3 regions of the Massilia sp. BAP21 genome follow, and region 1 is predicted to be linked to each of the others. Evidence: predicted binding sites of a transcription regulator. Region 1 holds the regulator's gene; each other region holds the start of a gene.

Region 1 (7,705 bases):
GCGCAGCGGCGAGGCCGTGCCTGCCGTATCGCCTGACGCGCCGCTGGCCCAGGCCCTGCTGGAAGTGAGCCAGAAGGGCATGGGCATGACCGCGGTCGTCGATGCCGAACAGCGTCCGATCGGCGTGTTCACCGACGGCGACTTGCGCCGCCTGATCGAGCGCGTGCAGGACTTCTCGAACATCGTCATCCGCGACGTCATGCATGCCAACCCGCGCACTGTGCAGCCGGAACAGCTGGCCGTGGACGCGGTGGCGATCATGGAAGAATTCCGCATCAACCAGATGCTGGTGGTCGATGGCGAGGGCAAGCTGGTCGGCGCCCTGCACATCCACGACCTGACCCGCGCAAAGGTAATCTGATGGTGACTCCTCTCGCACATACCCAGCGCGCCGCGCGCATCAAGGTCATGATCTTCGACGTCGACGGCATCCTGACCGACGGCAGCCTGACCTACGGCCCGGACGGCGAAGTCACGAAGACCTTCAACGTCCTGGACGGCCTGGGCATCCAGCTGCTGCAAAAGACCGGCGTGCAGACCGCCATCATCAGCGCGCGCAAGTCGCCGATCGTCAACGCGCGCGCCAAGGACCTGGGCATCAACCACGTCTGGCAGGGCTTCCACGACAAGCGCGTGGCCTTTGCCGAGCTGCTGGCGCAAACCGGCGTCACGGCCGAGGAGTGCGGCTACATCGGCGACGACGTGATCGACATGCCGCTGCTGAGCAAGGTAGGCTTCGCCGTCACCGTGCCGAGCGGGCACCCGGAAGTGCAGTACCGCGCGCATTACGTCACCAAGGCGCCGGGTGGGCGCGGCGCCGTGCGCGAAGTCTGCGACCTGGTGATGCGCGCCCAGGGCACCTACGAACAGGCGCTCGCGCCGTATTTCGCCTGAATCCTGTTAAACGCATGGCAATCCTCCAGAACCGCCGTACCTCGCACCGCTGGCGCCTGCTGGCGCTGATGCTCACCGCCGTGTTCTTCGCCTTTGGCAGCTTCTGGCTGCTGCAGGCGATGCAGGGCGACGACGACGCCAGCGCCGGGAATGCCGGGAACGAACCCGACTACATCGTCGAGAACTTCAGCTTCGTGCGCATGACGCCAACCGGCCAGCCGCGCTACGTGGTGTCGGGCGCGCGCCTGGCCCACCATCCGGTGACCGACGTCTCGGAAGTAAGTAAACCGGTGGTCGAGAGCATGGCGCCGGGCCGCCCGCGCATGACCATGCATGCCGACCGCGCCCAGATCCACCACCAGGAAAACCGGGTCGAACTGATGGACAACGTCGATATCGTGCGCCCGGCCACGCCAGGCTCGGAAGGGCTGCGCGCACGCACCGATGCGCTGACCGTGCTGGCCGACGAGGAGATCGTCAAGACCGACCGTCCGGTCGACATGACGCTGGGCGCCTCGACGGTGAAGAGCGTCGGCCTGGTGGCCGAGAACCCGACCCAGAAGCTGCACCTCGGCCGCGGCCAGATCGTGTATCCGCCGCGCCAGCCCTGACCCCGCCGCTGACCCCAAAAAATCTAGGAACCAGCCATCAATATGAAAAACATCCTCGCCGCCGCCGTCCTCTCGCTGCTGTCGCTGTCGGCCCTGGCCGAACGTGCCGACTCGCTGAAGGAGGCCGTCGTCAATTTCGATTCGGCCGACTTCGACGAAGTCACCCAGACCCGCATCCTGACCGGCAACGTCGTCCTCACGCGTGGCACGCTCACCATGAAGTCGGACCGCGCGCTGGTCAAGGAAACGCCGGAAGGCTACATGAGCATCACGCTCACCTCGGGCCCGGGGCACGTGGCCACCTTCCGCCAGAAGCGCGACGGCGGCAACAATTTGTGGATCGAAGGCCAGGCCGAACGCATCGAGTACGACGAACGCCAGGAACTGGTGAAGCTGTTCTCGAAAGCGACCGTGCGCGAGCTGGAAGACGGGCGCCTGACGAATGAACTGAACGGCCCCTTCATCTCCTACGACAACCGCAAGGAAGTGGCGGCCGTGCGCAACGACGCCAGCGGCGAAAGCAAGGTGGGCGGCGGACGCGGCACCCTGATCATCGCGCCGCGCAGGACCACGCCCGCAGCGGCACCAGCGCCGGCGGGGAAATGAGCATGATGGGAGCAAGCGCAGGCAGCACCCTGGTCGTGCGGGGGCTGCAGAAAAGTTACGGCAAGCGCCTGGTGGTGCGCGACGTGTCGCTGGAAGTGGGCTGCGGCGAGGTCGTTGGCCTGCTCGGCCCGAACGGCGCCGGCAAGACCACCTCGTTCTACATGATCGTCGGCCTGGTACCGTCGGACGCCGGCGCCATCGAGATCAACGGCACCGACATCTCCAGCCTGCCGATCCACCGGCGCGCGGTGCTGGGCCTGTCCTACCTGCCGCAGGAAGCCTCGGTGTTCCGCAAGCTGACGGTCGAGGACAACATCCGCGCCGTGCTGGAACTGCAGCGCGACGACAACGGCAAGTCGCTCTCGAAGGACGCCATCAACGAGCGCCTTGATTCGCTGCTGGCCGAACTGCAGATCGAGAAGCTGCGCGAGAACCCGGCCCTGTCGCTGTCGGGCGGCGAGCGGCGCCGCGTGGAGATCGCGCGCGCGCTGGCCACCAACCCGCGCTTCGTGCTGCTCGACGAACCGTTTGCCGGCGTCGACCCGATCGCCGTGATCGAGATCCAGCGCATCGTGCGATTCCTGAAGGAGCGCGGCATCGGCGTCCTGATCACCGATCACAACGTGCGCGAAACCCTCGGCATCTGCGACCGCGCCTACATCATCAACCAGGGCGCCGTACTGGCCTCGGGCCGCCCCGACGACATCATCGCCGACGAGTCGGTGCGCCGCGTCTACCTGGGCGAGCACTTCCGCATGTAATCGAGGTAACGACACCGCTTTGAACCGCAGTTGAACAGTAAGAATCGATGAAACAATCCCTGCAACTCCGGACATCGCAGCACCTGGCCCTGACGCCGCAGCTCCAGCAATCGATCCGCCTGCTGCAGTTGTCCACGCTCGAACTGCACCAGGAAATCGAGCAGATCCTGTCCGACAATCCCTTGCTGGAGCGGCTCGACGATCCGCTCGACCGCTCGGTGCGCCTGCTGGCCGACGGCGCCATCAACAGCGCACCCGCGCAGGGCGAGGCACCGGCCGCGCCATCGAACGAGGAAAGCGCGCCGGCCAGCGCCGACGCGCCCGAAGGACTCGACGGCGGCGGCGACCATGAACACGGCGAGCCGGGTGGATCCGACAGCGACTGGGGCGACAGCGGCCGGGCCTCGGGCAACGGCGAAGACGAGGACGGCCGCCCGCAGCTGGAAGCCGGCGGCATCACGCTGCGCGAACACCTGTCGGAACAGGTGCGCGTGACCAACCTGAACCTGCGCGACCGCGCCCTGGCCGAGCTGGTGATCGACGCCATCGACGACAATGGCTACCTGGAAGAACAGCTCGACGAGATCCACGCGCGCCTGCCGCAGGAACTCGAGGTCGAGATGGACGAACTGCGCTGCGCGCTGGCGCTGATTCAAAGTCTCGATCCGGTGGGCGTCGGTGCGCGCAGCGCGGCCGAATGCCTGGCGCTGCAGATCCGCCGCATGCCCGGCGTGCCGCTGGTGACGCGGCGCACGGCACTAAAGATCGTCGAAGGGTATCTGACCTGGTTCGCGCAGCGCGAATTCAACAAGCTGAAAAAGGCGCTCGACTGCGACGACGAAGACCTGCGCGAAGCGCAGGCCGTGATCCGCCAGTGCCATCCGCACCCCGGTGCCGCGTTCGCATCGAGCACCTCGGACTATGTGGTTCCGGACGTTATTGTCCGGAAAACGAAGAGCGGCTGGGGTGTGACCCTGAACCACGAAGTGATGCCGCGCCTGCGCGTGAACCACATGTACGCGGCCTTGCTGAAGGGCGGGAAAGGCGAAGGGCAGATGAGCGCGCAGCTGCAGGAAGCGAAGTGGCTGATCAAGAACATGCGCCAGCGCTTCGATACCATCCTGCGTGTTTCCGAGGCAATTGTGGAGCGCCAGCGCAACTTTTTCAGCCATGGCGCGGTTGCCATGCGGCCCCTTGTGCTTCGCGAGATAGCTGATACACTAGGCCTACACGAGAGCACAATCTCTCGCGTAACCACGCAGAAATTCATGCTGACCCCGCACGGCATGTTTGAGCTGAAGTATTTCTTCGGAAGCCACGTCGCCACCGAAGCGGGGGGCGAAGCATCTTCGACGGCGATCCGGGCTCTCATCGCGCAACTGACAGGAGCAGAAGACCCCAGGAACCCATTATCCGACAGCAAGATCGCGGAAATGCTCGGTGAACAAGGAATGGTCATCGCACGCCGCACGGTTGCCAAATACCGTGAGGCACTGAAAATTCCTCCAGTCAGTCTCCGCAAATCCTTGTAACGGCGGCACCCTCGCGCTTCCTGCGCGGCGCGGCAGCCGCCACCTCTTCAAAGGAGTGTGTATGAATCTCACTATCAGCGGTCACCACCTCGACGTTACTCCCGCCATTCGTGAATACGTACAAAACAAGCTTGAGCGCATTACCCGCCACTTCGATCAAGTGATCGATTCCCACGTGATCCTCGCGATCGACAATCTTACCGAAAAAGAAAAAAGGCAGAAGGCCGAGATCAACTTGCGCGTCTCTGGCAAGACCGTGCACGTGGAAAGTGTGGCGCAAGATTTGTACGCTGCGATCGATCTGTTGATGGACAGGCTGGACCGGCAAGTGATGAAGTACAAGGACATGCTCAAGAGTCATAGTCGCGACGCACTCAAGCGTCTCCCTGAAGGCGGAGAGGCAGCCGCAGCCTGACAGGCCGGCCAGCACCGTCTGAACGAGGGCGCCCGCTGGGCGCCCTTTTCATTGTTATCTCCCCCTCGTCAATACCCCGCCGCCACGGGTCTTGGGTAGAATGGATGTTTTTTCGACCATTCCAGACCATGACCGACCACGTCCAGACCCGCATCGCCAACGGCACCGGTACGATCACCCTCGACCGCCCGAAAGCCTTGAACTCCCTATCGCTGGACATGGTGCGGCGCCTGACCGACACCCTGCTAACCTGGCGCGACGATGCGTCGGTCGACGCCGTGGTCATCACCAGCAGTAGCGAAAAGGCCCTGTGCGCGGGCGGCGACATCCGCTTCTTCCACGAGGCCGGCCATGCCACGCCGACGGGTGGCAGCGCGCTGCTGGAAGACTTCTTCACCGAAGAATACGCGCTGAACCACCTGATCCACTTCTATCCGAAACCGTATATCGCGATCATGGATGGCGTGGTGATGGGCGGCGGCATGGGCATTGCCCAGGGCGGTCCGGACACCGGCCTGCGCATCGTGACCGACCGCACGAAAATGGCGATGCCTGAAGTGAACATCGGCCTGTTCCCGGACGTGGGCGGCAGTCACTTCCTGTCGCATGCGCCTGGGCAGCTGGGTAACTATCTCGGCCTGACCGGGCTGACGATCGGCGCGGCCGATGCGCTGTATGTCGGGCTGGCGGACGTGTTCGTGCCAGGTGCGCAATTGCAAGCCTTGAACGAACTGATCGACGCCACGCCCGGTGCGCAGTTGCCGGATGCGATCCGTGCGTTTGCCTCCGGCTTCGCCGATCAAGCAGGGGAGAGCGAACTGCAGGCGCAACGCGCCACCATCGACGCGCACTTCGGCGCGGCTTCCGTGGCAGCGATCATGGAATCCCTGGGCCGTGACGAACATCCCTTTGCGCAAAAAGCGTTAAAGGCGATGCGCCAGCGCTCGCCGCTGATGATGTGCGTGACGCGCGAGATGCTGGTGCGTGGCGCGGCCATGAGCGTGGCCGATTGCCTGCGCATGGAGCGTTCGCTGGTGCGCCGTAATTTCGAGCACGGCGAAGTGCTGGAAGGCGTGCGCGCGCTGGTGATCGACAAGGACAATGCGCCGCAGTGGAAACCTGCATCGCTCGAGGACGTGACGGCGGAGATGGTGGAGGGTTTCTTCGCGCCGGTGTGGCCGGCGTATGCGCATCCGCTGCGGCACCTGGATTGAAGCAGGGACTGCGCATCCCGGGTAGGTGGGCACGGGGTGCTTGCCCTACGTCGACGTTGACGGATAACGCGCTTACGACTGCTCGCGGTGGCGCAGCACCACGCGTTCGGTCTCGCCGAAGTACGCCGCCAGGCGCTCGGCCATGTACACCGAGCGGTGCTGGCCGCCGGTGCAGCCGACCGCCACCGTCAGGTAGCTGCGGTTGTCGGTCTTGAACGAGGGCAGCCATTTTTCAACAAAGGCGCGAATATCTTCCAGCATCTCGGTGGCGCTGGGCTGGGCGTCGAGGAAGGCGATCACCGGCGCGTCCTTGCCGGTCAGCGGGCGCAGCGCGATGTCGTAGTAGGGATTCGGGATCGCGCGCACGTCGAACACGAAATCGGCGTCCAGCGGCACGCCTACCTTGAAGGCAAACGATTCGAAGAACAGGGTCAGCGGTGCATGCTTGACCTCGGCCAGTTCCTTGATCCAGGCGCGCAGTTTATTCGCCGACGCTTCCGAGGTGTCGATCACGTGGCCGAGCTGCTCGATCGGCGCCAGGCGCTCGCGCTCTTCGGCGATGCACTCGATCAGGGTGCGGCGCGAAGCTGGGTTTTCGCCTGGGCGCAACTGGTGCGAGAGCGGGTGGCTGCGCCGGGTTTCGGAAAAGCGCGCCACCAGCGAGTGGGTGCTGGCGGTCAGGAACATCACCTTGACCTCGTGGCCTTCTTCCTTCAGCGAACGAACGCTATTCGGGAGTTCAACCAGCGACTCGGCGCTGCGCGCATCGACGGCAACCGCCAGCCTGGCGGTGCGCTCGGCATCGACCGTTTTCACCAGCTGCGGCAGCAGGGCCGGCGGCAGGTTGTCGACGCAGTAGTAACCCGCGTCTTCGAGGACGTTCAAGGCAACCGATTTGCCCGAGCCGGAAATGCCGGTAATGAGTACGATGTGCATGGCGCGATGATACCGCAACAGTACCGGCTTGTCGTCGGGCTTATCGTTGGATACGGGGGCGATCGATGTACATACCCGCCAATCGCGCCAGTTACAGCGGTATCAGTCGCTGCTCATGGCCTGGCGTTGCCGCTCCATGAATTCCTGCAGGGTATCGATGCCGCGCAGTTGCAGGATGGTGTTGCGCACCGCGGCTTCCAGCAGCACCGCGATGTTACGGCCGGCCGCCACGGGAATCACGACTTTGCGGATCGGCAGGCCCAGCACTTCCTCGGTCGGGAAGTGGAAGGGCAGGCGCTCGACTTCCTCGTCGAGCACGCCGCGCTTGACCAGATGAACAATTAATTTCAGCCGCATCTTGCGGCGCACGGCGGTCTCGCCGAAGATCGCCTTGATGTCGAGCAGGCCGAGGCCGCGCACTTCCAGCAAATTCTGCAGCAGCGGCGGGCAGCGGCCTTCGATCATGTTCGGGGCAATGCGCGAGAACTCCACGGCATCGTCGGCCACCAGGCCGTGCGAACGCGAAATCAGTTCCAGGCCCAGCTCGCTCTTGCCCAGGCCGGAATCGCCGGTAATCAAGACGCCCACACCGAGCACGTCCATGAAGACGCCGTGCATGATCACGCGCTGCGCCAGTTTCTTGGACAAATAGACGCGCAGGAAGTCGATCACCTGGGCTGCCGGCAGCGGCGTGGAAAACAGCGGGATGTTCTGCTCGTCGCAGATGGCGAGGATG
Region 2 (7,705 bases), 750 kb from region 1:
CCGGTCTCGGCCGAGAAGGAATTGCGCAAGGCGGCCAGCCTGGGCGCCCCGGCCGAGCGCGTGCTGCCGCAGCTGGCGCGCGCCCTGCAATCGCAGGGCAAGTTCAAGGAAACGCTGGACGAACTGAAGCCGGAACTGGTGGCCAAGTCGGCTCCGCTGCTGGCCCTGCGCGGCGACGCCCTGCTGGCCCAGAACCAGCAGGACGAGGCAAAGAAATCGTATGAAGCGGCGCTGGCCCTGCAGGCGAACAATGGCGCGGCCCTGACCGGCCTGGCGCGCCATGCCCTGGTCAACCGCGACGCCGAAGCCGCCGAGCGCTATGCGACCGAAGCGATTACCAAGGACGCGAACAATGCCGACGTCTGGATGTTCCGCGGCGGCATGCTGCGCGCCACCGGCAAGAGCGACGAAGCCGTCAAGGCCTTCGACAAGGTGCTGGCCCTGCGTCCGAACGACCGCAATGCCAACGTCGAAAAAGCCTATATCCGCATCGAGCAGGGCAAGTACGCCGAAGCGCGCGCCGAGATCGAAGCCGGCCGCAAGGCCGCACCGAACAGCCTGGCCGTGGTCCATGCCCAGGCCCTGGTCGACTACACCGAAGGCAAGTACCCGGCCGCGCGCGAATCGCTGCAAAAGATCATGAAGAGCGCGCCGGAACACCTGCCGAGCATCCTGCTGGCCGGCGCCGTCGAACTCAACCTGGGTGCCAACGGGGCGGCCGAAAGCCACCTGCGCAAGTACCTGGCGGCCGACCCGAACAACCTGTATGCGCGCAAGCTGCTGGCCCAGGCCTTGCTCAAGGGCGCGCAGCCGGGCGACGCCGTCGCCGCGCTGGCCCCGGCCATCGACAGCACCAACGACCCGCAATTGCTGGCCCTGGCCGGCGAGTCCTACATGCAGGCGCGCGACTTCGGCAAGGCCACCGCCCTGTTCGAAAAGGCCGCCAAGCTGGCGCCCGACGCTGCCGTGGTCCACACCTCGCTCGGCCTGTCGCGCCTGAACCAGGGCGACAGCGCCCAGGCCATCAACGAGCTGCAGCGCGCCGCCGAACTCGATCCGAAGTCGCCGCGCGCCCTGACCGCGCTGGTCCAGGCCGAACTCAACCTGAAGCACTACGACAAGGCCCTGGCCGCGGCCGAGAAGCTGGAGCAGGCCCAGCCCGATAATCCGCAGACCCAGAACCTGAAGGCCTCGGTGCAACTGGCCAAGGGCGACGTGGCCGCCGCGCGCGCGGCCTTTGAAAAGGCGCTGCAGCTGCAGCCGACCTTCTTCCCGGCCGCCGCCAACCTGGCCCAGCTCGACCTGCGCGAGAACAAGCCCGACGCCGCCCGCAAGCGCTTCGAAACCATCCTCGAAAAGGACAAGAAGAACTTCGGCGCAATGGCCGCGCTGGCCGACCTGGCCATGCTGCAACAAAAGCCGGACGAAGCCACCACCTGGCTGGAAAAGGCGCAAGCCGAGAACCCGGATGCGATTCCCGCCGTGCTGAAGCTGGGCGTGCATTACCTCGGTACCAAGCAGGAGAAAAAGGCCCTGACCCTGGCACGCAAGTTCCAGGCCTCGAACCCGTCCAGCGCCGACATGCTCGACCTGCTCGGCCAGGCCCAGCTGGCCAACGACGACGCCCAGGGCGCACTCGACAGCTACAGCAAGCTGGCCGGCATGATGCCGAAGTCGGCCCTGGCGCAGATGCGCCTGGCCGGCGCCCAGGCGCGCCTGAAGAACGACGCCGCGGCCGCCGACGCGCTGAAAAAAGCCGTCGCCCTGCAGCCCGACCTGCTGCAGGCGCGCGTGGCCCAGGTGGAATTGGCCATGCGCCGCGGCCGCCAGGACGAAGCGCTGGCGATGACGCGCGAACTGCAGCAGAAGACCCCGGGTTCGCCGGTTGGCTTCCTGCTCGAAGGCGACCTCCAGCAGACCCTGAAGAAACCGGAACTGGCCGTGGCCGCCTACGACAAGGCGCTGGCGATCACCAAGTCGGGCGCGATCATGCTGCGCAGCGCCGAGACCCTGCGCCGGGCCGGCAAGACCAAGGAAGCGCAGGCGCGCATCGCGGCCTGGGCCAAGCAGAATCCGAACGATGCCTCGGTGCAGATGTACCTGGCCGAGTCGCACATGGCCGAGAAGCAGTTCAAGCCGGCCATCGCCATCCTCGAGGCCCTGGTCAAGCGCGAGCCGGGCAATGGCGCGGCCCTGAACAACCTGGCCTGGGCCTACCAGCAGGACAAGGACCCGCGCGCCCTGGCCACGGCCGAGCAGGCTTACAAGGCGGCATCGAACAACGCCGCCGTGATGGATACGCTGGGCTGGATGCTGGTGGAACAGGGCAATGTCGAACGCGGGCTGCCGCTGCTGCAAAAGGCGGTGGCGGGTGCGCCGGGGGCGCCGGAACTGCGTTATCACCTGGCGGTCGGCCTGAATAAATCGGGCGACAAGAAAGCCGCACGCAAGGAACTGGAAACCCTGCTGGCCCTGAATCGCCCCTTCCCGCAGCTCGAGGACGCGCGCGCGTTGCTGAAAACGCTATAACGTTCTACTATCTGAACATACTAAAAAAGCCATACAGGCAATTCGATAAATGGATGGATAGGGGTGCGTCACGCCGGGGTTTTCGACAAGCGAAAATCCTGGTGCGCACGTCACAATCGGGGTGCTGCCGGATGCCGGCAGCACCGTCAAACGAGGTGTCCGGCGATGACGAATAACCAAGATGTGAAAGAAAACGGAGATATATCCGTGGAAATTCTATCGAACGCTCATGTTTTTGAGGATCGCGATAATATAGCGAGCTCGGAATTAGAGGATGTTATCGTGAACCAAGATTCATATGGAATCCGGCTTACCGATACGGCGAAAGGACGCAATTCGGCCAGCATGCTGGTCAACAAGATGTATGCCTGGCGTGGCTATGCAGGGACGCACCAGTTCTCGGACGACCCCAATCGCATCACCCTCACCGCCACCGACAAGGGCGACGTGGTGGGGACCCTGACGCTGGGGATCGATTCGCCGATCGGCCTCATGGCGGACCAGATTTTCAAGGAAGAACTCGACGCCTACCGCGCGAATGGCGCCAAGCTGTGTGAATTCACCAAGCTCGCATTCGACCCCACGGTACGCTCGAAAACCTCGCTGGCCAACCTGTTTCACTTGGCAGTGATCTACGCCCGCGATATCCACGATTGCACGGATATCGTCATCGAAGTCAATCCGCGGCATCGCCGCTTTTATGAGCACATGCTCGGTTTTCAACGCGTGGGCGACGTCAAGACCAATCCGCGCGTGAATGCGCCGGCTTACCTCCTGCGTATCAGCCTCGATTATGTAACGGAGCAGATCAAGAGTCTCGGCGGCACCTGGTCGACCACCACCAACGAGCGTTCCTTCTATCCGTATTTCTTTTCGCCGCGCGAGGAACAGGGCATTATCAACCGCCTGCGCCGCATCGACGAACAGCAGGTCGCGTAATTCCATCGGCGGGCGCCTGGCGCCCTCCTTCCTGCTTCATTTCCGCTCCATTCCCCGCCTTTCCTTTTCCGCAGATGACGACTCCTTTCCCCTACGAGCAGGCTTTTTCCCGAAACATTGGCTGGGTAACGAAGGAGGAGCAGGCAAGATTGCGGCAAAAGCGGGTCGCCATTGCCGGCGGCGGCGGCGTCGGCGGCGTACATGCGATGACCCTGGCGCGCCTGGGCGTGACCAAGTTCCACATCGCCGACTTCGACAGTTTCGACGTGCCGAACTTCAACCGCCAGGTCGGCGCCATGGTCTCGACCCTGGGCCAGCCGAAAGCCGACGTGATCCGCCGCATGCTGCTCGACGTGAACCCGGACTGCGAAGTCACGGTCTTCGGCGAAGGCATCAATGCCGGCAACCTGGAAGCCTTCCTGCAGGGCGTCGACATGTACGTCGACGCCCTGGATTTCTTCGCCTTCGAGATCCGCCAGCAGACCTTCGCCCTGTGCGCCAGGCTCGGCATTCCGGCCAGCACGGTGGCGCCGCTGGGCATGGGCGCGGCCCTGCTGAACTTCCTGCCGGGCCAGATGACCTTCGAGGAATACTTCCAGTGGGGCGACCTGCCGGAAACCGACAAGGCCGTGCACTTCGTGGTCGGCCTGGCGCCGGCCGGCCTGCACCGCCCCTACCTGGTGGTGCCGGAAGCGGTGAACTTCGTCGAGCGGCGCGGCCCCTCGACCATCATGGCCTGCCAGCTGTGCGCCGGCGTGATGGGCACCGAAGCGCTGAAGATCCTGCTCGGCCGCGGCAAGGTATTGGCCGCGCCCTGGGGCGTTCAGTTCGACGCCTACCGCAACAAGCTGGTGCGCACCTGGCGCCCGGGCGGCAACAAGAATCCGCTGCACCGCCTCATGATTGCGGTGGGCAAGAAGCAGCTGGCCAAGGACCTGGCCGCCGCAGGAGTAACGCGATGAACATGCAGGCGATCGAACAGATCCTCGACCTGGCGCGCTGGGCGCCCAGCGGCGACAACATGCAGACCTGGCGCTTCGAGATCGCCGCGCCGGACCACCTGGTGGTACACGCCTACGATACGCGCGACCACTGCGTCTACGACCTCGACGGCCACCCGAGCCAGATCGCCTTCGGCACCTTGCTGGAGACGATCGCCATTGCCGCCAGCGGCCACGGCCTGCGCGCCGACATCGCGCGCCGCCCGGCCGGGCGCGAGACCCATCCGGTGTTCGACGTGCACCTGGTCGCCGATGCGGCCGTCGCGCCCAGCCCCCTGATCGGCGCGATCCGGGAACGCACGGTGCAGCGCCGCCCGATGAAGACCACGCCGCTCACGGCCGAGCACAAGCGCCAGCTGGAAGCGGTGGTGGCGCCCCACTACACCCTGGGCTGGCTGGAAAGCCGCGACCAGAAGTGGAAGGCGGCCAAGCTCATGTACAACAACGCGCGGCTGCGCCTGACGATGCCGGAGGCGTTCGACACCCACCGCAGCATCATCGACTGGGAAAACCGCGTCGAAAGCCCGGACAAGGTGCCGGCGAATGCCTTGGGCGTGGATGCCATGACCCTGCATTTGATGAAATGGGCAATGGTCAGCTGGCGCCGCATGAAGTCGGTGAACACCCTGATGGGCACCTGGGCCCCGCGCCTGCAGATGGACCTGGCGCCCGGCATGGCCTGCGCCGGCCACTTCGTGCTGCGCGCCGCCAGCAAACCGTCCTCGATCGACGACTACGTGGCCGCCGGACGCGCGCTGCAGCGCTTCTGGCTGACCATGACCACGCTCGGCCTCTACATGCAGCCGGAAATGACGCCGCTGATCTTCTCGAAATACGCGCGCGAGAATACCCGCTTCACCGCGGACGCACGCCTGGAAAACGCGGCGCGCGACCTGCAGCGCCAGACCGAAACACTGATCTTCGGCGGCGCCGGGCATCCGGTCTACATGGGGCGGCTGGGCTATGGGCCGCGGCCGACATCGCGTTCGGTGCGCAGGCCAGTGGCGGAACTGATGCAGCGCTGAGGAAAGCCACACCAAGCAAAACGGCAAGCCTGCGCTTGCCGTTTTTTTTGCACGCCCATCGGTAGGACGTAAAACAAAAAGAGCGGGCAAGCCCGCTCCTTTCGTAGTTTCAGGAAATTCCCGAAGACTTAGGCCTTCTTGGCGCGCTTGCGAGCAGCGACGCCGGCGCCCAGCATGGCGATGCCGAACAGGGCCAGCGAACCTGGCTCTGGCACTTCAGCCAGTTTGAACTGACCGTTGTTGCCGACGAAGAAGTACTGGCCAGGAGCATTGGCGTAGCTACCGCCGCCGCAGCCGGCGCCGCTGAAGCCGGCGAATTGGCAAGCGACTTCGCTGACCAGGGTGCCGTCAGGATTCGAGACGGTGTTGGCGTTGGTGAACGCGAACGACATGATCGATTCCATGGCCAGGTCGTCGCCGTTGCCGCGGAAGAAGTAACCTTCAGCCAGCGAGCCTGCCGCTGCGCGTGCCAGCACGGTCACTTGACCGTTGTTGGTTGGGTCGCCGCTTGCATCGACCAGGCCGCCGCCGCCTTGCAGCACGTTGAATTCAGCGATCAGGTTGCCCAGGTTGGCGCCGTACACGCCTTCGGTGCCGGCGTATTCGCCATCAACCGGGTTCTGGTACATGCGGATGGTGCCGCCGGTGAACGAGAACGCGCCGCTGAAGTTACCGGTACCGGTCGCTTCGAAGGTCGCGGTGATGTTGCCGCCTTCGTAGCCAACTGGGAACAGCTTGCCTTTACCGTCAGCCTGCACGATGTTGAACACAGCGTGTTCGGTGAACGAGAAGCTGTTGCCGCCGGTTGGGTTGATCTGGATGAAGGCATTGCCGTTCACGTCCAGGTATTCGTTGACTTTCTGGCCGGCTTCGTAGCCGCCGCCGTTCGGGTTGAACACCCAGTTGTTCAGGACAGGACCAGCGTGGGCGGCCGAGGCCATGGACATTGCAACAGCTGCAGCGCAGGTCAGTTTCTTCAGAAATTTCATGATCGGTAATCCTCGATGTGGTTGATCGGTTTTGGCAAACACACTCAACTATTAGCAAGGCCCGTGCCAGGAATTCACATTCTTTTAAAATCAATAACTTAGCAGTATTCGTTAAAGTTTCGCCAACTCATCTGTAAAGTATCTCGACATACATTTCTTATTGGAAAATGTCAAGAAGAATGTTTAATGTCTTTTGTGCAATTTGTTGTTGAGCTGGTCGATGATCTCGCTGGTGGCGCCCACGATCTGCGGGGCCTCGAAACCAGCACGCGTCAGCTCTTTATAGAATGAGCGGGCCAGGATGCGCGCCACCTGTTCCGGGTTGCGGTAGGCCGTCAGCGCCGGACCTTCGGCCTCGTGCGCCAGGGCTTCGCGGGCAAAACGCGAAGCCAGCAAGTGTTGTAATTGCGCTACCTGGATCGACTTGCCGATGAACAGGCAGACCACCTCGAACAAGACCAGGTCTGTTTCCGTGAAGCCCTTGCCGGCCACGTTGGCCACACCGACCGTGCGGCCATCGATGCGGATCGGCGCCGACATCATGCTGCGGCCCGGGTCGCCGGGGCGGCGCGCCAGCAGCGCATAGGCCGACTTGCCGATATCCTCGACCAGCAAGGCCTGGCCGCTGGCGAGCACCTGCCCGCAAATCGCCTCGCCGCGCCCGATGCTCGCTTCCAGCGCGGCTGCCGGCAGGCGGTCGCCGGGTGCGCCGGCATGGGCATGCACGCGCAGGCGCCCGTCTTCTTCCGTGGCGCCACCACTGAGCAGCATGATCGAGCAGCTGTCGGCGTCGAGCAGGCGTGCGCATTCGCGCGCCTGGCCTTGCAAGCTGTCTTCCAGGCTGCCCTCGAAGACGAACGCGCGCAGTGCTTGCAGGCGCTCCAGACCCTGGCTCCCTTCCATTCCACTTCCTCCTCGACAGGACACTGCCCGTCCATTGTTGTCCCGGCGGCCCTGCCGGCGCTTCCTTACTGCGCCGGCTCGGCCTTCGGGGACAGGAATGCCTTGTGAAACAAATGCCGCGACAGCATCAGCGGCGGCATGCGCAGCCAGTTACCGCGGATATATAGCGCGGCGCGGGCGGCGGCGCCGAAGGCGTCGGCGCAGCTCGGATGCGGCGGCTGCAGGGCGCGCAGGAACAGCGCGTCCATCAGCGCCAGCAGGGCCGGGTTCGGCGCGCCGGCGCGCGCAGCGTCCAGCACGCCGGCCGGCACCGGGGTCC
Region 3 (7,705 bases), 1.1 Mb from region 1:
CGGCCCAGCGCCGGTCGTCGAAAGCGGCGCGGGCGCAGGCGACGGCCGCGTCGACGTCGGCCAGGTCGCAGCGCGCCACCTCGGCCAGCTTGCGGCCGTCGACCGGCGAGATGCAGTCGAAACGCGCTTCGGATCGCGCATGGACCCGCTCGCCGTTGATGAAGGCGCGGCCATCGATTTCCAGCGCGGCGGCACGGTCGTGCCAGTGTGTTGTTGTCATGCCAGTATTCCCCCGATGATGAAAGAAAACACCACGAAAATCCGGGCAAGGTTGATCCCCCTGCCAGTTTCTGCCGCTATAATCGCCGATTTTCCGCCCGATAATTTCCTGCCCTAGCCGAGGCATCTTCCCTATGAATTACACCCTGATTACCTGTGTCGTCATCTACCTGCTGGGCACCTTGGCGCTGGGCGTGTGGGCAGGCTCGCGTATCAAGAATACCAGCGACTTCGCTGTCGCAGGCCGCAGCCTGCCTTTGATCATGGTCATCACGACGACGTTTGCCACCTGGTTCGGCGCCGAAACCGTGATGGGCGTGCCGGCCAGGTTCGTGCAGGGCGGCCTGAACGCCATCATCGAAGACCCCTTCGGCGCCGGCACCTGCCTGATCCTGGTCGGCCTGTTCTTCGCGACCAAGCTGTACAAACTGAACCTGCTGACCATCGGCGACTACTACCGCCAGCGCTACGGCAAGGGCATCGAGATCTTTTGCTCGGTGGCCATCATCCTGAGCTACCTCGGCTGGGTCGCGGCCCAGATCACGGCGCTCGGCCTGGTGTTCTCGGTGTTGACCAATGGCGCCATGCCGCCTGCGGTGGGCATGGTGATCGGCACCCTGGCCGTGCTGATCTACGTGGTGGTGGGCGGCTTCCTGGCCGTGGCGCTGACCGACTTCATCCAGATGATCGTGCTGGTGATCGGCATGTCGATCATCGCCTTCTTCGCGGCCGACCTGGCCGGCGGCGCCGACAAGGTGCTGGACATGGCCCAGCAAGCCAACCTGTGGCGCCTGCTGCCCGAGCCGACCTTCAACGACATCGTCTTCTTTATCGGCGCGGCGATTACCATGATGTTCGGCAGCATTCCGCAGCAGGACGTGTTCCAGCGCGTGATGTCGGCCAAGGACGCGCCGACCGCGCGCGCCGGCGCCGTGATCGGCGGCGCCAGCTACATCCTGTTCGGTTTCGTGCCGATGTTCATCGTCGCCGCCGCGGTGGTGGTGATGGGCAGTAACGCCATGGAAATCGCGCGCAACGATTACCAGCAGCTGCTGCCGACCTTCGTCATGACGAAAATGCCGCTGATCATGCAGATCCTGTTCTTCGGCGCCCTGCTGTCGGCGATCAAGAGCACTTCGTCGGCTACCCTGCTGGCGCCGTCGACCAGCTTCACCGAGAACATCCTGAAAAATATCCGCCCGGGCATGAGCGACCGCCAGCAACTGCTGGCCATGCGCATCACCATCGTGATCTTCGCGGCGCTGGTGCTGGTGTATGCGATTGCGATGGAAGGCACCTCGATCTATGAGCTGGTGTCCTCGGCCTACCAGGTGACGCTGGTGGCCGCCTTCGTGCCGCTGGTGATGGGCCTGTACTGGAAGCGAGCGACGACCCAGGGCGGGATCTTCTCGATCGTGGCCGGGCTGGTGGTGTGGATAGCGTTCTTCCCGCAGATCTCGACGCTGGGCGAGCATTTCCCGGGGCAGCTGGCCGGCCTGCTGGCGGCGTTCGTGGGCATGTTCGTGGGTTCGCTGGCGCCGCAGGTGCTGAAGAACCGGACGGAGCCGACGAAGACCATCGCGGCTGGTGCGTAAGGTGGGCACTCCGTGCCCACGCGGAACGATGAGCAATGTTAGCCGTGCCACAGCACATTGTTAGCTGAACGCGTGGACGGGAAACCCGTCCACCCTACGGGTCTGAAAATATCGTAGGGTGGACAGCTCTGCCGTCCACGCGTTCAGATCACATACGCATGTCCGATCGCCACGCAAAGATAAACACGCCACCATTCCAGGCTAGATCCAGCCCCGGTTGTACCCATCCGCCAGCGTCAAGTCCAGGCAATCCCAGATCCGCTCGGCCATCTCGTCGATCTCGGCCTTCGTCATCACCAGCGGCGGCGCCACGATCATCCGGTCGCCCACGGCGCGCATGATCACCCCGTTGTCGAACATGTGCCCGCGGCACAGCATCCCCACCCCCAGCTCGCGTGCAAAATGCTCGCAATCGTGCGGCCCGGTTCCCTTGCGCCGCACCAGGTTCAGCCCCGCCACCATGCCGCAACTCTCGGCATGCCCGACCAGCGGATGCGTGGCCAGTTCGGCAAACGCCGCCTTCAGATGCGGCCCGGTTTCCAGCGCCACCTTGTCCACCAGTTTTTCCTCGCGCAGGATGCGCAAATTTTCCAGCGCCGCCGCGCAGGCCACCGGGTGGCCGGAATAGGTGAAGCCGTGGTTGAAGTCGCCGCCCCGCTCGATCAGCGCCTGCGCCACCCGCTTGCCGACCAGAACGCCACCCAGCGGCACGTAGCCCGAGGTCACGCCCTTGGCAAAGCTGATCAGGTCCGGCCGCATGCCCATCAGCTCCGAGCCGAACATCGTGCCCAGGCGCCCGAAGCCGCAAATCACCTCGTCGGCGATCAGCAAAATGCCGTACTTGTCGCAGATGCGCTGCACTTCCGGCCAGTAGGTTTCCGGCGGAATGATGACGCCGCCTGCGCCCTGCACCGGCTCGCCGATGAAGGCGGCCACCCGTTCCGGCCCGCTGGCCAGGACCTGCTCTTCGAGCCAGCCGGCGGCGCGCAGCCCGAAGGCGTGCTCGCTCATGCCGTGGCCGCTCTCGGCATAATTCGGCTGGCCGATGTGCACGATGTCCGGGATCGGCAGCCCGCCCTGCGCATGCATGCCGGCCATGCCGCCCAGCGAAGCCCCGGCCATGGTGCTGCCATGATAGGCGTTGTGGCGGCTGATGATGACAGTGCGGGCGGGCTGGCCCATCACGTCCCAATAGCGGCGCACCATGCGCACCACGGTGTCGTTGGCTTCCGAGCCCGAGCCGGTGAAGAACACGTGGCTGAACTGCGGCGGCGCCAGGGCCACCAGCTCGGTGGCCAGCTCGACGGCCGGCACGTTGGTGGTGTTGAAGAAGCTGTTATAGAAAGGCAGGGTTTCCATCTGCTGGTACACAGCCTGGGAAATCGAGGTGCGGCCATAGCCCACGTTCACGCACCAGAGGCCCGACATGCCGTCTATCAATTGCTTGCCTTCGGAATCCCACAGGTACACGCCCTGCCCGCGCACGATCACGCGTGCGCCGCGACTTCGCAGCGCCGCGTGGTCGGTGAACGGGTGCAGGAAATGCGCCGCGTCGCGTTGCTGGATGGCGCGCGTGTCGAAGGTTTCCACGTCCGGCAGGCGCGTGGAGCTCAAGCTGGCGGCAAGCACCGCCGTGTCGTCGGTTGCCATGATGGCACCTCGTTGTTGTTGAAAATCCCTGTTTTGGTTTTCAGACGTGCAGCAGCAGGTGTTCGCGCTCCCATGGGCTGATGACGGTCATGAACTCCTGGTGCTCGAGTTCCTTGATCGCCGAATACACGTCGATGAAACGTTCGCCCAGCACTTCGCGCAATGCCGCTTCGCCGCGCAGCAGGTTCAGGGCTTCCGGCAAGCCTTGCGGCAGCTCGACCGGCATGTTGTAGGCACTGCCCTCGACGATTGGCGACGGCTCGGTGCCATCGATCATGCCGAGGTAGCCGCAGGCCAGCGTGACGGCCAGCGCCAGATAAGGGTTGGCGTCGGCGCCGATGATGCGGTTTTCCACGCGGCGGTCCTGCGAACCCGACACCGGTACGCGGAAGCCGACGGTGCGGTTGTCGATGCCCCATTGCAGATTGATCGGCGCGGCCGTGTGGCGCACGATGCGGCGGTAGGAGTTCACGTAGGGCGCCACCACCGCCATCGCCGACGGCATGTAGCGCTGCAGGCCGCCAATGTACTGGTGGAACAGTCTGGAAGCGGAACCATCCTCGTTGCTGAAGATGTTGCGGCCGGTGTTTACGTCGACCACGCTCTGGTGCACGTGCATGGCCGAGCCCGGCTCTCCGGCCATCGGCTTGGCCATGAAGGTGGCGTACATGTCGTGCTTCAGCGCCGCTTCGCGCAGGGTGCGCTTGAAGTAGAACACCTTGTCGGCCAGGCCCAGCGGATCGCCGTGCTGGAAATTGATTTCCATTTGGCCCGCGCCGATCTCATGGATCAGGGTGTCGACGTCGAGGTTCATCATGTCGCAGTAATCGTAGATGTCCTCGAACAGCGGGTCGAACTCGTTGACGGCGTCGATGCTGTAGACCTGGCGGCTGGTTTCCGAGCGCCCGCTGCGGCCGATCGGGGCCGTCAATGGCAGGTCGGGGTCGATGTTCTTGGCGGTGAGATAGAACTCGAGTTCCGGCGCGACCAGCGGCTTCCAGCCCTTCTTCTCATACAGTTTCAGCACGCGGCGCAGTACCGAGCGCGGCGCGAAGTCGACCAGCTCGCCGCTGGCAAAGTAACAGTCGTGGATCACCTGCGCGGTGGGGTCGACCGCCCACGGCACCATGGTGATGGTGGTCGGGTCGGCCTTCAGGATCATGTCGCGGTCGGTGGACGAGATCGCCTTGTCGTAGGCGGCGTCGTGGGTCGGCGAATTCCCGGTGACGGTCATGCCGAGCACGGCTTCCGGCAGGCGCATGCCGCGCTCTTCGGTAAATTTCACGCGCGGCAGGATCTTGCCACGGGCAACGCCGGTCAGGTCGGGGACCAGGCATTCGATTTCGGTGACGCGCTTGGCATTGAGCCAGTCGTCCATGTCGGTGTAGCTAAAATTCTCGCGGATTGCCATGTTTGCCTCATTGTTCGCTTCGGTTCGCAGGCGCGCAAAGGCACGCCGGCACGTAGGTGCTGGAGAGAACGAGGCAAGCTAGGGAACGGCGCGCGCCGCCCACTTTTCCCAGGCGGTCATAGGCGTCCCTGTTTCCTGGCGCGGTAATCGCGGCAAGCCTGGCCGAAGGCGCCGAACATCTTCATGGAATACGGATTGTGGGTGATGCGCCATTCCGGGTGCCACTGCACCGCCAGCGTGAAGCCGGGCGCGGCGCCGACCGAGAATGCTTCGACCAGTCCGTCCTCGGCAGTGGCTTCGACCACCAGGCCGGGCGCCAGTTCATTGACGCCCTGCCCGTGCAGGGAATTGACGGGAATCTCGTCGGCGCCGAGCACGCCGTGCAGGAAGCCGCCCGGCACGATGCTGACTTTATGGGCATCGCCGTACTGTTCGTCCATGCCGAGTTCGGCGTTTTCGCGGTGGTCGAACTTGCCGGGCACGGTTTGCACCGCCTGGTGCAGGCTGCCGCCAAGGGCCACGTTCATCTCCTGGAAACCGCGGCAGATCGCGATGATCGGAATGCCGCGCCCCACGGCTGCGCGGATCAGCGGCAGCGTGGTTTCGTCGCGCGCCGGGTCTTGCGGCAGCGACGGGTCGAGCACGTCCTCGGAGTAATAGCTGGGGTGCACGTTGGAGGCCGAACCGGTGAGCATGATCCCGTCGCACAGTTGCAGCATGGTTTCCAGGTCGAGCGCCGGCCCGAGCGAGGGCAGGATCATGGGAGCGCAATCGGCTCCCAGGACGACGGCGTCGCAATACTTGTGCTGGGCAGCGTGATACGGGTGTTCGCCGAAGTCACGCGTGCATGCTGGAACGATAACGATGGGGCGCATGGTGTCTACCTTGTCGTGAGCGCACGAAGACCATCATACGAGCAATCTGGTCCAGGCGCGAGTGGCCGTTAATCCAGATCAAACACCGTGCGCTTTGCGCGCGCAGGCAGCGCCGATCTGCTAGTAAAACGCGATTTCCATAGCAAAATCTTAACGTTAACCGAAGACCGGTGCCAACACGATCCGGCAGCCGCGGTTGGCGCCTGCCTTCTGCCGGACCTGTCGAAAAATCTTACAGCTGAGCTAGTACGGCCCACCCTGGAAAGTATAAGTGATTGAAAGAAATGACTATTTCCTTTCAGGCATAGTAATTGCTTTAATTGAAATCAAGTCGATTCACTCATTCAACCAGAACAAGGATCCATGTCCATGCTGAAAAAGATCATTGCTACCGCCGTCCTCGCCCTTGGTTTTGCTTCCGCAGCCCAGGCAACCTACCTGCCGGCTTACGTGACGACGGACAATCCGTACGACCTCACCCTGAAGATCGCCGAAAAGGAAGGCTACGAGATCGAATCGGCCAGGCTCTACCTGAGCTTTGCCGACCCGTTGAACCTGGCCTTGACCACCCGGGAAACCATTACCGTCAAGCTCGACAATATCTTCGTAGACACCATCAAGAATGTGAGCCACTACGTTACCTACGGGTTCGATGTCATGCCGTCGATGCTGGAAGATCACAAGCTGAACCTCTCGGTTTCGCTCGGCTGCACCCGCGGCATCTTCTTCTGCTATGACCAGGACGTCTGGCTGAAAAACGTGCACCTCGATATCAAGCACGTGCAGATTGCCACGCCCCCGACCACTCCGAACCCGCCGTCGGACGTTCCCGAGCCGGCTACCCTGCTGACCCTGGGCCTGGGCATGATGGGCCTGGCCGCGGCGCGCCGCCGCAAGTAATGACAGCCCGGCATTGCCGGGAGCGGAAACACGGAGAGCGCCCATGCGGCGCTCTTTTTCATGCTTGTCGGAAAACTTGACACCGCCTGCGCGTGGCCGGGCTCATGCGCCAGGAAATGTCAGGGTGAAAGTCATGCGCTTGCCATCCGCCTCGACCGCGGCCTCGCCGCCATGCAGCACCATGATGGCGCTGACGATCGACAATCCCAGGCCGGTGGAGCCTTCGGCATCGCTGCGCGCGGCGTCGGCCCGATAAAAGCGCTCGAACAGGTGCGCCAGGTGGGCCGGCGCAAGCGACGGGCCGGTATTCGTGATACTGATCACGGCCCGGTTGCCCTGTTCACGCGCGTGCAGGACGATGGTGCTGCCTGAGTCGGCATGCCGCACGGCATTCGACAGCACATTGGCCAGGGCCCGGCGCAACAAGGCGGCGTCGGCCAGCACCGTGGCATTGCCGGCACATTCCAGTGCCAGCGCGCGCTCCTGCGCCATGCCGTCGTAGAAGTCGGCCACCTTGCGCATCTCCTCCAGCGCCGCCAGCGGCTGGCGCTGCAGCCTTACCTCGTCCTGCTCGGCGCGCGCCAGGAACAGCATGCTGTCGATCATGCGCGCCAGCCGTTCCAGCTCTTCGATGTTGGATACGGTCAGGGCTTCGTAGTCGGCGACGCTGCGCGCCTGCGCCAGCATGACCTGGCTTTGCCCCAGCAAATTCGTTACCGGTGTGCGGAACTCGTGCGCCAGGTCGGCCGAAAAACCGGACAGGCGGACATAGCCTGCCTGCAACCGGTCGAGCATGGCATTGATGGCCTCGGCCAGCGGGCGCAGTTCCGACGGCGCGCTGCCGCTATCGAGGCGGCGCGCCAGCGTCCCCGGGCGCACCAGCGCAGCATGCTCGGCCATGGTGCGCAAGGGCCGCAGGCCGCGGCGCAGCATCAGGGCCGCCAGCAAGGCCGCGGCCAGCGCACTGACCGCCACCGCGCCGGCAATCTGGCGCCGGTATGCCGCGAACATGGCGTTGCGCTCGCCGTAGGCGCGCGCGACCACCACCGTCACCT

What was found. Region 1 encodes sigma-54, which starts transcription at its own class of promoters, with help from an activator protein. Its sites were predicted from a motif close to TGGCANGNAANCTGCTTT; they were not measured.
Region 2: the regulator sigma-54 is predicted to act here: its motif matches at 6,535-6,552, upstream of pepA (flocculation-associated PEP-CTERM protein PepA).
Region 3: the regulator sigma-54 is predicted to act here: its motif matches at 6,051-6,068, upstream of ACWYRN_RS10860 (PEP-CTERM sorting domain-containing protein).

What each region holds. Positions count from the first base shown of each region.
Region 1 is NZ_CM173596.1:1,385,828-1,393,532, reverse strand. It holds gene ACWYRN_RS06105 (KpsF/GutQ family sugar-phosphate isomerase) at 1-361, shown strand, start outside; gene ACWYRN_RS06100 (KdsC family phosphatase) at 361-894, shown strand; gene lptC (LPS export ABC transporter periplasmic protein LptC) at 909-1,505, shown strand; gene lptA (lipopolysaccharide transport periplasmic protein LptA) at 1,548-2,111, shown strand; gene lptB (LPS export ABC transporter ATP-binding protein) at 2,117-2,872, shown strand; gene ACWYRN_RS06080 (RNA polymerase factor sigma-54) at 2,920-4,404, shown strand; gene hpf (ribosome hibernation-promoting factor, HPF/YfiA family) at 4,466-4,819, shown strand; gene ACWYRN_RS06070 (enoyl-CoA hydratase/isomerase family protein) at 4,948-6,033, shown strand; gene rapZ (RNase adapter RapZ) at 6,106-6,969, opposite strand; gene hprK (HPr(Ser) kinase/phosphatase) at 7,072-7,705, opposite strand, start outside.
Region 2 is NZ_CM173596.1:2,136,310-2,144,014, reverse strand. It holds gene prsT (XrtA/PEP-CTERM system TPR-repeat protein PrsT) at 1-2,529, shown strand, start outside; gene ACWYRN_RS09435 (N-acyl amino acid synthase FeeM domain-containing protein) at 2,812-3,468, shown strand; gene ACWYRN_RS09430 (ThiF family adenylyltransferase) at 3,543-4,430, shown strand; gene ACWYRN_RS09425 (nitroreductase family protein) at 4,427-5,494, shown strand; gene pepA (flocculation-associated PEP-CTERM protein PepA) at 5,623-6,483, opposite strand; gene ACWYRN_RS09415 (GAF domain-containing protein) at 6,667-7,386, opposite strand; gene ACWYRN_RS09410 (nucleotidyltransferase domain-containing protein) at 7,452-7,705, opposite strand, start outside.
Region 3 is NZ_CM173596.1:2,460,967-2,468,671, reverse strand. It holds gene ACWYRN_RS10885 (aldehyde dehydrogenase) at 1-220, opposite strand, end outside; gene ACWYRN_RS10880 (high affinity choline transporter 1) at 354-1,814, shown strand; gene ACWYRN_RS10875 (aspartate aminotransferase family protein) at 2,016-3,464, opposite strand; gene ACWYRN_RS10870 (glutamine synthetase family protein) at 3,505-4,875, opposite strand; gene ACWYRN_RS10865 (gamma-glutamyl-gamma-aminobutyrate hydrolase family protein) at 4,992-5,750, opposite strand; gene ACWYRN_RS10860 (PEP-CTERM sorting domain-containing protein) at 6,120-6,650, shown strand; gene ACWYRN_RS10855 (heavy metal sensor histidine kinase) at 6,753-7,705, opposite strand, start outside.